Regions from separate parts of the Geodermatophilus arenarius genome, predicted to be linked through region 3. Evidence: riboswitches for the same ligand, from Rfam matches in the RefSeq annotation. Region 3 holds a riboswitch; each other region holds the start of a gene.
What was found. Region 3 has a riboswitch for cyclic di-AMP ahead of ACFO3M_RS11805 (C40 family peptidase). Riboswitches for the same ligand answer to the same signal wherever they lie in the genome.
Positions count from the first base shown of each region.

Region 1: linked by a shared signal. The riboswitch ahead of ACFO3M_RS13300 (C40 family peptidase) and the one ahead of ACFO3M_RS11805 (C40 family peptidase) in region 3 are both predicted to bind cyclic di-AMP.
Region 2: linked by a shared signal. The riboswitch ahead of ACFO3M_RS18480 (C40 family peptidase) and the one ahead of ACFO3M_RS11805 (C40 family peptidase) in region 3 are both predicted to bind cyclic di-AMP.

Region 1 is NZ_JBHSGR010000013.1:104,578-109,573, forward strand. It holds gene ACFO3M_RS13290 (D-alanyl-D-alanine carboxypeptidase family protein) at 56-1,786, shown strand; gene ACFO3M_RS13295 (hypothetical protein) at 1,898-2,185, shown strand; cyclic di-AMP (ydaO/yuaA leader) riboswitch at 2,342-2,521, shown strand; gene ACFO3M_RS13300 (C40 family peptidase) at 2,538-3,728, shown strand; gene ACFO3M_RS13305 (M48 family metalloprotease) at 3,899-4,996, shown strand, end outside.
Region 2 is NZ_JBHSGR010000023.1:11,794-16,789, reverse strand. It holds gene ACFO3M_RS18495 (transglycosylase domain-containing protein) at 1-1,576, shown strand, start outside; partial or broken gene ACFO3M_RS18490 (YhjD/YihY/BrkB family envelope integrity protein) at 1,603-2,418, opposite strand; gene ACFO3M_RS18485 (hypothetical protein) at 2,473-2,697, opposite strand; cyclic di-AMP (ydaO/yuaA leader) riboswitch at 2,892-3,024, shown strand; gene ACFO3M_RS18480 (C40 family peptidase) at 3,036-4,151, shown strand; gene ACFO3M_RS18475 (DUF3817 domain-containing protein) at 4,364-4,681, shown strand; gene ACFO3M_RS18470 (serine hydrolase domain-containing protein) at 4,697-4,996, shown strand, end outside.
Region 3 is NZ_JBHSGR010000011.1:77,447-82,442, reverse strand. It holds gene ACFO3M_RS11830 (MBL fold metallo-hydrolase) at 1-777, shown strand, start outside; gene ACFO3M_RS11825 (fumarylacetoacetate hydrolase family protein) at 791-1,720, shown strand; gene ACFO3M_RS11820 (hypothetical protein) at 1,778-1,981, opposite strand; gene ACFO3M_RS11815 (PASTA domain-containing protein) at 2,101-2,685, opposite strand; gene ACFO3M_RS11810 (hypothetical protein) at 2,911-3,069, opposite strand; cyclic di-AMP (ydaO/yuaA leader) riboswitch at 3,472-3,556, shown strand; gene ACFO3M_RS11805 (C40 family peptidase) at 3,590-4,102, shown strand; gene ACFO3M_RS11800 (carbohydrate kinase family protein) at 4,161-4,996, shown strand, end outside.

The DNA of each region.
Region 1 (4,996 bases), on a different contig from region 3:
GGAGATGACGATCCCCGGGCGGACCGGCGGGGTCCGGAACTGCAGAGGTGGTCCGATGCGCGCGCGTTCCCTGGGGCGCACCCGGCGGGGCGTGGTGTCCGTGCTGGTCACGGCGGTGGTGGCCGTCCTGCTCGCCGCCCCGGCGGCCGCCGCGCCCAGCGACCAGCCCGGCGGGACCAGCGGGGTCCTCGACAGCGAGGCGCTGGACCGGCTGCAGCGGCGCGCCGCCGAGGTCCAGGCCGACCTGCAGCAGCGGCAGACGGAGGTGGCCGCCGCCCGGCAGCAGCTGGCCGACGCGCAGGCCGACGTCGACGCCGCCCGCGCCACGGTCGACGCCGCCGAGGGCGAGCTGGCGCAGCACCGGTCGGTGGTGGCGCGGTACGCGTCGGCGGTCTACCGCGACGGCGGCGCGCTGACCCCGCTGACCGTGCTGCTCACCGGCGGCGACCCGGCCGACGTCGTCGCGGCGCTGGGCTACCTGGAGGCCGTCGACGCGCACACCACGGAGGTGGTCGGTGCCGCCGAGCAGCAGCGGCGGACCGCGGTCGACCGGCAGACCTCCGCCGACGCCGTCCTCGCCGAGGCGCGGCAGCGGGCCGACCGGCTGGCCGCGGAGGTGGCCGAGCTGGAGGCCTCCGCCGACGCGGTCACCGCGGAGCTCGACGTCGCTCTCGGCGACGTCGACCGGCAGCTGTCGGACCTGCAGCGCCAGCAGGTCGACGTCAACACCCAGACGGCGGCCAACTGGCGGGCCTACCTCGGCCAGCTGCGCGAGGCCGGGGTGACCGCGCTGCCGGCGGCCGAGCTGCTCGACCTGGTCCGGGGCCTGCCCGCGGGGCTCACGCCGATCGGCGCGGCGGCCGGCGGTGCGCAGCGCGGCGCCGCGCAGCAGCCGCGCCGTCCGCTCTCGCTGCTCGTGCTGCCCGCCGAGACGCTGGCCGCGGTCACCGCGGCCATGGACGCCCTGGGCCGGCCCTACGCGCCGGGGACGGCCGGCCCGGACTCCTGGGACTGCGGCTCGCTGGTCTCCACCGTCTACCGCGACGCGGGCATCGACCTGCCCGCCGACCAGGCCGGCCTGTTCGCGGTCACCACGCCCGTCGACCCGGCCGACGTCCTGCCCGGCGACCTGGTCTTCCTCGGGACCCCCGAGGCGGGCCTGGGGCACGTCGGCATCGCGCTGGACGCGCAGACCGTGCTCGCCGCCGACGCGCGGGCCGGCGCCGTCGTCGTCCGCCGGCTGCCGGCCGACCAGGTGGTCCACGTCGGGCGGCCGAGCCTCGGCCCGCGGCCGGAGGTGCCCGCCCCCGGTCCGGTCGGCGGAGCCCTGCGGGTCGAGTGCGGCAACACCGTCTACCCGCCGAGCTTCGACGGCGCCCGGGCCTGGGGCGGCTACCCCAACGGCCTCATCCCGCCGAGCGCGCTGTGCCCGATCGGGGTGGGCGGCCACTCGCTGCGCTGCGACGCCGCGGCGGCCTGGCGGGCGATGAGCGCGGCGTTCGCGTCGGCGTTCGGGCAGCCGATCTGCATCACCGACTCCTACCGCACCTACGCCGGCCAGGTCCGCCTGTACGGGGAGAAGCCGGCGCTGGCCGCGGTCCCGGGCACCAGCAACCACGGCTGGGGGCTGGCGGTCGACCTGTGCGGCGGCATCGACGGCTTCGGCACGCCGCAGTACGCGTGGATGGTCGCCAACGCCGGCCGGTTCGGGTGGCTGCACCCGACCTGGGCCGACCCGGGCAACGGCCGCGAGGAGCCCTGGCACTGGGAGTACGCGGGCGGCTGAGCCGGGACTGTCGGTGGCCGTCCCTAGCGTGCTGGTCGACCGACAGGGAGACCCGTCCCGACCGCGGCCCGGCACCGGGCGGCGCGGCCGGGGCACCGGAGGGACACGGCCATGCTCATCGACTGCGACTCGTGCACCGCGCGCGGCGCCGGCTGCGCCGACTGCGTCGTCACCGCCCTGCTGGGCGCCCCGCCCGCGGAGCGGGACACCGGCCCCGTGCTGCTGCCGGTGCCCTCCGTCCCGGCGGCCCGGACGGCGGACGGCGCACTGCCGCGCCCGGGCGTGGTCGTGGAGCTCGACGACGTCGAGCGGCGGGCCGTGCGGGCGCTGGCCGAGGGCGGCCTGGTGCCGCCCCTGCGGCACCGGCCGTCGCGGGACGGGCGCCGGCGCACGGGCTGACCGGCGCGGACACCCGATCGGGTACGCACCGGAGTGGCGCGGCTGCTGACCGTGTGTGTCCTCACAGTTCCCGCACCCCCCGTTTGTCACAACTGCATCACGTCCGTACTGTGGCGCCGTCCGGCCGGGTGGTCGTCACCCGACGCAGGGTGACCTCGGCCGACACCGCCGAGTCACCGGACGCCCTCCCGGAGGTGCGCGAGGTGAGCCGGGGACCCACCGCAGCACTGGGGTGAGTTCTCGCGCGCGCCGGTCCCGACCGGGGCGCGGAGATAGGGCACGTCTTCCCAGCCCGAACCCGTCAGCTAACTCGGTAGGCGGTTGCTGAGGAAGAAACGGAGAGCCGCCGCCCGTGGCGACCCCCCGCCCTGCCCTGGGGCATGCACGCGAGAAGTCCACACCCACCACCCGGATCGCCGGCCTGCACCGCCCGTCGCGGGCCCGCCGCCTCGGCCGGGTCACCCTGGTCGGCACCACCGCCGCGCTGACCCTCACCCTGCTGTCCGGCACCGCGGCCGCCGACCCCGAGCGGGCCGGCACCCCGGAGCAGGCCGCCCAGCTCGCCGCCGAGGCCGGTCACCGGCTCGAGGTCGTCACCGAGCAGGTCAACGAGGCCCGCGAGGTCCTCGCCCAGCAGCAGGCCGCCGCCGGCGAGGCCGACCAGGCCGCCGCCGAGGCGCAGGACCGGCTGCAGGACCTCGACGGCCGGATCCGCGAGGTGGCCCGCAGCGCCTACACCGCCGGCAACGGCGACGGCTTCGCCGGGCTCGACCTGCTGATGACCAGCGACTCGGCCGAGGACTTCGTCGCCTCGCTGGCCACCCTCGGCCAGATCGCCGACCACACCACCTCGGTCCTCGACCAGGTGAACGAGGCGGCCGCCGCCGCCCGGCAGGCGCAGGCCGACGCCGAGGCCGCCGAGACCGAGGCGCAGCGCACCCTCGACGACCTGAGCGCCCAGGAGGCGCAGCTCCAGGGCGACATCGCGGACTACCAGGCGCAGTTCGCCGCGCTCACCGAGGCGCAGCGGCAGGCGGCGCTCGCCGCGCAGGCGGCCGGCCTGGCCACCGGCGCGCCGGCCGGGCCGGGCGCCGGCGGCGGCGCGGGTGGGGAGAGCGCGCCGGCCACCGCGGGCACGCGGGCCGCGGCCCCCGCTCCGGCCCCGGCGCCGTCGGCGGGCAGCGGCGGCAGCGGTGCCGCGCAGACCGCGGTGCAGACGGCGCTGGCCCAGGTGGGCGACCCCTACGTGTGGGGCGCCGGCGGGCCGAACGCCTTCGACTGCTCGGGCCTGACCCAGTACGCCTACGCCGCGGCCGGCATCAGCCTCCCGCACTCCAGCAGCATGCAGTCGCGCATGGGCACCGCCGTCTCGCGGGCGGACCTGCAGCCGGGTGACCTGATCTTCTACTACAGCCCGGTCAGCCACGTCTCGATGTACATCGGCAACGGCCAGATGGTGCACGCCTCCACGTCGGGGCAGCCGGTGAAGGTCGTGTCGGTCGACTCGATGGGCGGCATCACCGCCATGCGCCGCATCGCCTGACGGAGGACCTCCCCGCCCCCACCGCTCGCGAGCTCCCGGCGGGCCCCTGCAGGGAGGCCGTTCCAGCACGTCGCGAGGCCGAGGGCCGGTGACCCGGACGGGTCGCCGGCCCTCGGCGTCCGCCGGGGGAGTGCACGGTGCGGCACCGGCGCGCGCCTAGGATCGGCCGGGTGGGCAGGGCGGGCGGGACGAGCACCCGCCCCGGCCCCGAGGCCACCCGGCCGGACCGCACCGGCTCCCGCCGGGCCGCGCTGCTGGTCGCGCTCGTGCTCGGCGCGGCGCTCGTCCTCGTCATCGCGCTCCGGACGCCCTGGACGCCGCTGCCCACCCCGCCCGGCGGCGCCTCCCCGGTCACCGACGACGCCGGGCTGCCCGCCGAGGTCGTCCGCCGCGCCGAGGCCCTCGCCGCCGACATCCGTCCCGCGTCGCTGACCAACCTGGTGCTCGGGCTCGCGGTCTCGGCGCTGCTCGGCCTCACCCGCCTGGGCAGCCGCCTGGTCACCGCGGTCGGCCGGGCGGGAGGCCGCCGCTGGCCGCTCACCGTGCTGCTCGGCACGGTCACGCTGGTCGTCGTCGGCCGGCTGGCGACGCTGCCGATCTCCGCCTACGGCGAGGTCGTGCGGCACCGCTACGGGCTGTCCACGCGCTCCTGGCCGCTGTGGCTGCGCGACGTCGCGGTCTCCACCGCCATCGACGCCGGGCTCACCGCCCTGGGCCTGCTGGTGCTCGTCGCGCTGGCCCGCCGCGCCCCCCGCGCCTGGTGGGCGTGGGCGGCCGGCGGCGCGGCCGCGCTGGTCGTCGTCGGCTCCTTCCTCTACCCGGTGGTCATCGAGCCCGCGTTCAACAGCTTCACGCCGCTGCCGGCCGGCGAGCTGCGCACCGACCTGCTCCGGCTGGCCGAGGAGAGCGGCTCCCCGGTCGAGGACGTCCTGGTCGCCGACGCGTCCCGGCGGACGACGTCGCTCAACGCCTACGTGTCCGGGTTCGGCTCGACCCGCCGGGTGGTGCTCTACGACACCCTGCTGGCCGACGTCCCCCCGGACGAGATCGAGTCGATCGTCGCCCACGAGCTCGGGCACGTGGCCACCGACGACGTCCTGACCGGCACGCTCATCGGGGCGCTCGGCGCGGCCGCCGCCGTCGCCCTGCTCGGCTGGCTCCTGACCTGGGCGCCGCTGCTGCGCCGCGCCGGCGCGGACTCGGCGGGCGACCCGCGCGTGGTGCCGCTGGTGCTGCTCCTCGTCGCGGTGGGGTCCCTCGTGTCGACG
Region 2 (4,996 bases), on a different contig from region 3:
CAGCCAGGAACAGCTGGACAACGGCGGCTACACCGTGCAGACCACCCTGGACCCCGAGCTGCAGCGCTCCGGCGACGCCGCGGTGCTCGAGACGCTCCCGCGGGAGGACTCGCTGGCCGCGATGTTCACCGCCGTCGAGCCCGGCACCGGCCACCTGCTGGCGATGAGCGTCAACCGGACCTTCGGCTACGACCTCGCCGACCGCACCCAGGAGTCGTTCAACCTCAACGTGGCGCCCAGCCAGGGCTCGGGCTCCACGTACAAGGTGTTCGTCGCCGCCGCGGCCCTGGCCCGGGGCTACTCGTCCTACTACACGCTCACCGCGCCCGACCCCTACGTCTCCCGGGTCTACTCCGGCCCGTGCGAGGGCCGGGACACCGACGGCCGGTACTGCGTCCGCAACGCCGGGTCGGGCTACCGCTCGACGCTGGACCTGACGACGGCGCTGTACCAGTCCTCCAACACCTACTTCCTCGCGCTCGAGGACGCCCTGGGCAGCGTCGAGGAGCCGGTGCGCATGGCCGAGGCGGCGGGGCTGTTCCAGTTCAGCCCGCCGGGGCTGGCCCAGCAGATCATCGACGAGAACCGCGGGTCGTTCACCTTCGGCGCCGAGGCGACCAGCCCGCTGGCCCTGGCCAGCGCCTACTCGACGTTCGCCGCCGGCGGCACGCAGTGCGACGTCGTCCCGGTGACCGCCGTCCTCGACCGGAACGGGGAGCCGGCGGTCGGCGCCGACGGCGAACCGCTCGCGGTCGGCGACCGGTGCACGCCCGAGGCGATCCCACCGGGCGTGGCCAACACGATGAACCAGATGCTGCGCAAGGACGTCGAGCCGGGGAACCCGGGGCAGACCGGGGCGCGCGCCTACGTCCGCGGCCACCAGATCGCCGGCAAGACCGGCACCTCGCAGGACAACTACTCGGTGGCGTTCGTGGGCTACACGCCCGAGATCACCGCGAGCGTCATGGTCCTCAACCCCAAGCGCAACGAGGACGTCGGCGGCTTCGGTGGCGGCAAGGGCGCCACCATCTGGCACGACGCGATGGAGCCGATCCTCACCGCGCGCGGCAGCGGCGAGTTCCCGCCCGCGGACGAGACCGTGCAGAACGGCAACACCCGCCCGGTGCCCGGCTGCTCCGGCGTCCGGGCCTGCGAGCGGGCCCTCACCGACGCCGGGTTCACCGCGCGGACGGTGCGCGTCGACAGCGACGAGCCGGCCGGCACCCTCCTGGGCACCAGCCCGCCGCGCGGCGGCCGCGCCGTGCCGGGCCAGCTGGTGTCGATCCTGGTGAGCAACGGCAGCGACTACGTGGAACCGGCGCCCGAGCCCGCGCCCCCCACGGAGCCGGCGCCCGCGCCCCCGACCGGGCCGCCGCCCGCGCCCGGGACGAGGCCGCCGACGACGTCCCCGCCGACGTCCCCGCCGCCGCCCCCGGCGCCGGAGCCGCCCCAGACGCCGGAGCCGCCGCCACCGGCCACGGAGCCGCCGACCGCACCGGCCACGCCGCCGCCCCCGCCCGCCGCGCCCGCCACGGAGGCCCCGCCGCCCGGCTCCCCCTGGCGGCCGACGGCCTGACGCCGCCCCAGCCGCGCGTCGAGGGACTGGGTGAGCAGCCACCCGGCCAGCAGGACCAGGTGCAGCAGGAACAGCCACAGGCCGATGGCGACCACCGCACCGACGACCACCAGGCCGCCGAAGGGCGCGCCGAGGTCCAGGGGCAGCGACAGGAACAGCACGAAGCCCTGCAGGAAGCCGGACAGGCAGGCCGCGGTGAACAGCGCGCCGCTGACCAGCGCGCCCCACCGGCGCCGGCCGCCGGCCACCACGCCGTAGCCCCAGAGGATGGGCACGGTCAGCACGAACAGCACCGAGTAGTAGCCGACGGCGAACCGCCCGATCAGGGGCCCGGCGCCGTCCTCGCGGGCCAGGTCGGCCATGGCCGTGGCGGCCAGCAGCAGCGGGTACAGCAGCAGGGGCGTCACCACGACCAGGGGCAGCGTGAGCAGCCGGCCCCGCCAGCCGGTGAGGTTCTCCCGCCGCTGGCTGAACCGCATCAGCGCCCGCCGCAGCCCCTCGCCGTACAGCGACAGCGGCAGCAGCGCCAGCGCGAACCCCAGCAGGTCCAGCCGGACGCCGGCGTCGACCAGCCGGGCCACCGCGTCCGGCGCGCCCAGTGACTCCGGCAGCAGCTCGGCCAGCCGCTCGCTGCGCCCGCGGACCTCCCCGGCCGAGGTGGCCAGCGCGGTCAGCCGGACGGAGACCAGCACCAGCGGCACCACCGCGATGCCGGCGTAGAAGGTCAGGCCCGCGCCGATCAGCGCGAGGTCACGGCCGCGCAGCAGGCGCCGGGCACCGGCCAGCAGCGCGCGCGTCTCGACCCGCAACCGGGCCGCCGTCCACCTGCGTGCCGGGCTCACCCGCCCATGCCACCAGTCCCGGCGGCCCGGCGCCCGCCGGGGACCGGACGGCGCTCAGTCGTCGGTGCTCGCGTCGTCGGTGGTGGGGGCGTCGTTGCCCGGGTTCTGGCCGGTCTCCTGGCAACTGGCGTCGTTCTCGTTGCTGGCGTTGCCGCCGGCGGAGTCGCAGTTGGTCGGGCCGCGGGAGAAGTCGGTGTTGTCGCCACAGGCGACCAGGGAGCCGAGCAGGGCGAGCACGACGAGCGGCCGGGCCAGGCGCATCCGCGTGGAAGAGGACATGCAGCAATCGGTACACGTCCCCACGGCCGCGCAAACCGGCGGGGGTCGGGAACCTCCCGGAGTCGCCTGGTCACCGTCCGTGACTGATGTAATTACACCGGGGTGATTGTCACACGCCGGTCACGGACCTTACGCTGAGTGTGTCCAACGGGGCGCTCCGTCACCAGTCCGGGTGACACCCCGTGGACGCCGTCGAGCCGGTCCTCCCGCAGCGGAGACCGGGCCGGGGACCCATCGCAGTCCTGGGGTGTAGCGCGTGTCCGCACGCGCCGGGCGACTCCACGCCCGAACCCGTCAGCTAACCCGGTAGGCGGCCTGGGAGAAGGAGAGACCGCCGCGTGGCGTCCCTGCGCACGTCCGTCCCCGGCACGCCCGCGACCGGCCGCGGCCGCCGCGCCGCCCTCGCGCTCGTCGGCGCCCTCGGCATCGGTCTCGGGCTGGGGGCCGTCCCGGCGCCGGCCCGGGCGGAGGAGCCGACGTCGGCCGCCGAGGCCGCGCAGCTGGTCGCCGCCCGGGGCCACGAGCTCGAGGCCGTCACCGAGCAGTTCAACGAGGCCCGCGAGGCGCTCGTCGCCCAGCAGGCCGCCGCCGACGCCGCCGCCGCGCAGCTGGCCGCCGCCCAGGCCGCCGTGGACACCGCGCGGCAGCAGGTGATCGGGATCGCCCGGTCGGCCTACACCGGCGACAGCATGGGCTCGCTGCAGGCGCTCATGACCAGCGAGGACGCCGACGAGTTCGTCAACCGCGTCACCCTGCTGCAGGGCGTCGCCGGTTACCAGGGCGAGCTGCTCGGCCAGGCCGCGGCCGCCACCGAGACCGCCACCGCCGCGCAGGCCGCCGCCGCCGAGGCCGCCGCCGAGGCGCAGCGCCAGTACGACGCCGTCGCCGCCCAGCAGGCAGACCTCGAGGCGCAGATCGCCGCCTACCAGACCGACTACGCCCGGCTGAGCGCCGAGGAGCGGCGCGCCGCCCTCGAGGCCGCCGCCGCGGCGCACGCCGCCGAGGACTCCCGCGCCAGCCGCGACGAGGAGCGCGAGGACACTGCGTCGTCCTCCGCGTCCTCCTCCGCCGAGGAGCCGGCCGCGGCGGCCGCGCCGGCCAGCGGCGTCGCCGGGACCGTCGTCGCCACCGCCATGGCCCAGCGCGGCAAGCCCTACGTGTGGGCGGCCGCCGGCCCGAGCTCGTTCGACTGCTCCGGCCTCACCCAGTACGCCTTCCGCGCCGCGGGGATCAGCCTCCCGCACTCCAGCAGGATGCAGTCGACGATGGGCACCGCGGTCTCCCGCGCGAACCTGCAGCCCGGTGACCTGGTCTTCTTCTACAGCCCGGTGAGCCACGTCGGCATCTACATCGGCAACGGCCAGATGGTGCACGCGCCGACGTCGGGCGACGTCGTCAAGGTCGCCAGCATCGACGCGATGGGCGGCTACGCCGGCGCCCGCCGCATCGGCTGACGCGGGTCGCGCCTCAGCCGGGGCAGCGCCGCGGCCACCGGGTCCGGCCGCAGGTCGGCCAGCCGGCGCAGCAGGACCGGACGGGACCCCCGCTGCGCCGGACCCCGCACGACCCGACCCTGCCACGCACCTCACACCCCGCGACCGGGACGCCGGCGCCCGCTGCCGCGTTGACCCTCCGGAACCGCCCCCGACCCGAGGACCGCGCACCGATGAACCCCCGCACCGTCGCCCTGGCCTTCCGCGTCGTCGCCGTCGCCGAGGCCCTCTCCTGGATCGGCCTGCTGGCCGGCATGTACGTCAAGTACGTGCCGGAGACCTCGGAGGCCGGCGTCCAGGTGTTCGGGCCGGTCCACGGCGCGGTGTTCATCGCCTACGTGGTCGTGGCGCTGGTCGCCGCGCGGGTGCTCGGCTGGTCCCGGTGGACGACGCTGCTCGCGCTGGCCGCCTCCATCCCGCCGCTGGTCACCGTGGTGTTCGAGCGCTGGGCCGGGCGCACCGGGCGGCTGGCGGCGCCCGTCCGCGCCTGACCTACCGTTCCGGTCATGCCGGAGCCCGTGCTGCCCTCGACCGCCCGCACCCTGCTGGCCCGCACCGCCCGGGTGCAGCGCGAGGGGCGGGCGCCCGGCCTGGTCGCCGGGGTGGTCCGGGACGGCGGGCTGGCCTGGTCGGCCGGCCGCGGCGACGTCGCCGAGCCGCACACCGACGTCCAGTACCGGCTCGGGTCCATCAGCAAGACCGTCACCGCCGTCGCGGTCATGCGGCTGCGCGACGAGGGCCGGCTGGCGCTGGACGACCCGCTGGACCGGCACGTGCCCGGCACGCCGTTCGGCGACCGGTCGGTC
Region 3 (4,996 bases):
GCCCGCAACCGCGCGCTGCTGGCCGCCGTCGGGTCGGTGGCGCCGGGCCGGCTGCGGGCGCTGGTGAACACCCACCACCACGGCGACCACACCTTCGGCAACTGGCTGGTCCCCGCCGACACCCCGGTCGTCGGGCACGTGCACGCGAGGGAGGACCAGCTCGCCGCCGGGTTGCTGGCCGCGCAGGTGCTCACCGGCCCGGACTACGGGCACCTGGAGGTGCGCCCGCCCGACCTCACGTTCACCGGCGCGCTGACCCTGCACCTCGGCGAGCGGGCGGTGGAGCTGCACGCGGTGGGGCCTGCGCACACCCGCGGCGACGTCGTCGTGTGGCTGCCGGCGCAGCGGGTCGCCTTCGCCGGCGACGTCGCCTTCGCCGGCGGCCAGCCGTTCCTCGCGGAGGGCAGCGTCGCCGGCTACCCGCGGGCGGTGGAGGCGCTGCGCGCGCTGCAGCCCGACGTGCTGGTGCCCGGGCACGGCCCGGTGTGCCGCGGCGACGAGGTCCCCCGGCTGCTCGACGACCTCGCTGGCTACGCCGCCTTCGTCGACGCAACCGCGCGCGAGGGGCACGCGGCCGGGTGGTCGCCGCTGGAGACCGCGCGCCGGCACGCGGACAACCCCTACGCCGGGTGGCAGGAGTCCGAGCGGCTGGTGGGGAACCTGCACCGCGCCTACGCCGAGCTCGACGGCCGGCCGCCGGGCGAGCGGCTGCCGCTGACCGAGATCTGGCCGGACATGGTGGCGTTCCACGGCGGCCCCATCGGCTGCCGGGCGTGAGGGAGGAGAGCTGATGCGCTGGGTCACCTACGTCTCGCCGTCCGACGGCGCGGAGCGGGCCGGGCTGCTGCGCGACGGGCAGGTGCACGGGTTCGACGCCGCGCTGGTCGACCTGCTGCCCGACCTCGCCGCGGCGGCGGAGCGCACCCCGGCCGAGGTGGTGCCGGAGGACGGGCTGGTGCTGCGCGCGCCGGTGCCGCGGCCACCGTCGGTCCGCGACTTCCTGTCCTTCGAGCAGCACGCGCGCAACGCCGCCGCCGCGTTCGGCCGGGAGGTCTCGCCGGTCTGGTTCCAGCAGCCGGTCTTCTACTTCACCAACCCCGCGGCGGTGCGCGGGACCGGCGAGCCGGTGCCCGTCTCCCCCGGCTCGGCGGCGTTCGACTACGAGGTGGAGGTCGCCGCGGTCGTCGGCCGGGGCGGGTCGGACCTCACGCCGGAGCAGGCCGAGGCCGCGATCGCCGGCTACACGGTGTTCGTCGACTGGAGCGCCCGCGACGTGCAGGGCGTGGAGTCCCAGGTCGGCCTCGGCCCGGCCAAGGGCAAGGACGGCGCGACGACGCTCGGCCCGGTCCTGGTCACGCCCGACGAGCTCGAGCCGTACCGCTCCGGCGCCGGCTACGCGCTGCGGATGGCGGCCGCGGTGGACGGCGTCGAGCAGGGCGGCGGCAGCTGGGCCGACATCCACTGGTCGTTCGGGCAGATGCTCGCCTACGCCTCGCGCGGCACCGAGCTGCGGCCCGGTGACGTCGTCGGCAGCGGCACGGTCGGCACCGGGTGCCTGCTGGAGCTGCGGTCGCTGCACGGCGAGGACCAGCACCCGTGGCTGCGGCCGGGCGTGGAGGTCGCGGTGACGGTCGAGCGGATCGGCACGGTGACCGCACGCATCGTCGCCGGCCCCGACCCGGTGCCGCTGGGTCCCCCCGCGACGGCCGCGCGGGCCTAGGGCGGAGCGTGCCCGTGCTCCGCCCCACGGTGGAGCCGGAGCACGGGCGCGCGCCGGTCAGTCCTCCGCCTGGCCCATCCCGGTGCCCTCGGCGGCGCCGGGGAAGCCGGGGCGGTCCCCGCTGCCCATGGGTCCCTGGGCAGCGCGGGGTCCCTGCTCGGGAGCGTCGTCGGCGACGCCGTTCTCGTCGGGGTGCTCACCGGGCAGCACGTGGTCGTCGGTGCGGCCGTCCGAGCCGCCGTTCGGCGGACCCTGGGTCATCGCGGACCTCCTCAGCCGTGCTCCGACCGGACGGCTGGGCTCACCCCGGTCGGGGCACGGGGTACCCGGCCCGCCGCCCCGGACACGGCTCGGGCGGTCGGCGTCCGCCCCGCGACGGGTCAGGGGCAGCTCTCCTCGAGCTTCACGACGCCGAGGTCGATCGTCCCCTCCGCCGCGCCGGTGACCCGCTGGCCGGCCGGGACGTTCTGCGTGCAGACCCTCCAGTTGGCGTCGAGCACCTGGTTGCGGGTGCCGAGCAGGTCGTGGGACAGGCTGAGGAAGACGCCGTTGGCCTGGATCAGGTCCTGGGCGTCCTGCAGGGTCATCCCGACCACCGACGGCATGGCGAAGTCGACCACCGGCGCGGCCGGCGTGGTCGGGGCCGGGGTGCTCGGGGCGGCGGTGGTGCTCGGCACGACGGCCGGCGGCGGTGCGCTGGAGACGGGCGGGACGGCCGGCTGGGGGCTGGAGGTCGCCGTCACGGTCTCGGTGACCGTCGTGGTGCTCGCGGCGGCGGTCGCCGCCTCGTCGTCGCCACCGCCGAGCGCGGCGCCGACGGTTGCGACGACGAGGACCAGCGCGAGGACGGCGAACCAGGGACGCAGGTAGACCGGCGTCTCCTTCTTCTCCGGAGGCGGGGGCAGGAAGCCGGGCAGGGGGCCCTGCGGCGGCTGCCAGGGCTGGCCGGGCGGCGGTTGGGTCATGGGGACACCCCGTCGTGCTGGAGGGACCCGCGGCGGGTGCAGTCGCACCGCCGTCGCGGGAGGAACCGCGGGAGCGTGCCACGGCGGGACGGTGCTCCCCGGGACGTCCGGCACGGCGTCGTAGCGGGACGGTCACGAAGTGCCCCGGTCGCCTCGCCGGTCCCCCCGGACACGCCGCGGCCCCCGTCCTGGGTGGGGGACGGGGGCCGCGGTCGCGCTCGCAGGTCAGTAGCCGCGACCGGCCTGACCCTTGCCGCCCTTCGCGTTCTTGGCCTGGAAGTCGCGGATGAACTGCTTGATCTTGGCCTGGTTCTGCGGCTTCCGGAGCTCCTGGACGACCTTGGCGGCGACGCCCGAGGCGATCAGGTTCCTCATCATGCCCATGGGGGGACTCCCTCCTCTCGACTGCTGGTTCCGGTGCCCCGTCAACGGGCGGCGCAACCGTCGCGATCCCCGGGGCTTCCCCGCTCCCGTCGTGGTGGGCCGCTGACGCGCTGTGCGGACGCACCGCTGCGCCCTTTCTCGTCCGCCCCGGCGTGTCGGCGCCTGCGTGTCGGAGGTCGAGCGGCGGAGGGAACGGCTCCTGCGCTGGTGGGACGGGCGATTCGGATCCGCGGCCCGCGTCAAGTCCGCGGCTCGCGGCCGGGCGTGGCGCGGATGCGATCCGGTTGAACGCTGCAACACCCCTCCCTACCGTCGTCGCGGTCCGGCCGGCCCTCAGTCACCTCCCGTGTGACACCCGCCGGACACGCCGAACCAGGCGGCCGGCAGCCGGCCGGCGCCCGGACCGGGGACCCACGTGAGCACTGGGGTGAAGCGCGCTCCGTCGCGCCGGGCGACTCCTCCGCCCGAACCCGTCAGCTAACCCGGTAGGCGGTCGCGGAGAACAGGAGAACCGTCGTCGATGACGACTGCACGCACGTCCACCGCCCGTCGTTCGTTCCGCGGCATCGCCGTCGCGGCCATCGCCGGAGCCGGCATCGCCCTCTCACCCCTCCCGGCGTCGGCCGCCGCGGGCGACGGGGGTACCGCGACGGTCGCCGCCGCACCGGCGGCCGCTCCCAACGGCGCGGCCCAGACCGCCGTCGACACCGCCCTGGCCCAGGTCGGTGACCCGTACGTGTACGGCGCCACCGGCCCGAACTCGTTCGACTGCTCGGGCCTGACCAGCTACAGCTACCAGGCGGCGGGCGTCTCGATCCCGCGCACCTCGAAGGCCCAGTCGACGTTCGGCACCCCGGTGGCGAAGGCCGACCTGCAGCCGGGCGACCTGGTGTTCTTCTACAGCCCCGTGTCGCACGTGGGCATGTACATCGGCAACGGCCAGATGGTCCACGCCTCGACCGCCGGCAAGCCGGTGGCCGTCGTGAGCCTGGACTCGATGCCGGAGTACGTGGGCGCGCGCCGCGTCGCCTGACGCGCGGAACGGTGTCCCCGGCCGGCTCGCCCGGCCGGGGGCACCGAACCGTCCTCGGGTGGTGTCCGCCGGCGATCCCGCCTGGCCGCGGCCGGCCGGCCCCGGGCCGGTGGTGGCGGTGGGCAAGCTCGTCGCCGACCAGCTGCTCGAGCTGTCCGCGCCGCTGGTGGCCGGCGGCCAGCAGCGGGTCGAGCGGACGACGACGGCCGGCGGCGCCCCCGCCAACGTCACCGCCGGCGTGGCCCGCCTAGGTGCGCCGGCGCGGTTCGCGGGCTGGGCCGGCGCCGACCCGCTGGCCGACGGGCTGCTGGCCGGTCTCGCTCGGAGGGGCGTCGAGCTCGCGGTGGTCCGCCGCGGGCGCGCGCCGCTGTCGACGGTGCTCGTGCATGCCGACGGCGAGCGCACGGTGCTGACCGACCGCGGCGAGGGCGGCCTGGAGCCGGCCGACGTCCGGCCGGAGTGGTTCGCCGGCGCCGCCGTCGTCCACCTCGACGGCTACGACCTGCTGCGCTTCCCCGATGCGGTGCGGGCCGCGGCCGGCACGGCGCACGACCTCGGCGTGCCGGTGAGCGCGGACGTCGCCGCGGCCGCCCGGATCGAGCGACACGGTGCCGATGGCTACGTGGAGCTGCTCGCCGGGCTGCGTCCGGACGTGCTCTGCTGCGACGCCGCGGAGGCCACGGCCCTGGGCCTGGACAGCGCCCTGCCCACCTGGGCGCCGCCGCTGGTGCTGGTGCACGCCGGCGCCCGGCCGACCCGGGTCGTCACGGCGGCGGGCACGGTGGAGGTCCCGGTGGAGCCGCTGCCGGCGGGCGGACCGCGCGACACGACAGGCTGCGGGGACGCGTTCGCGGCCGGGCTGCTGACCGGCTGGCGCGCGGGCGTGCCCGTGCT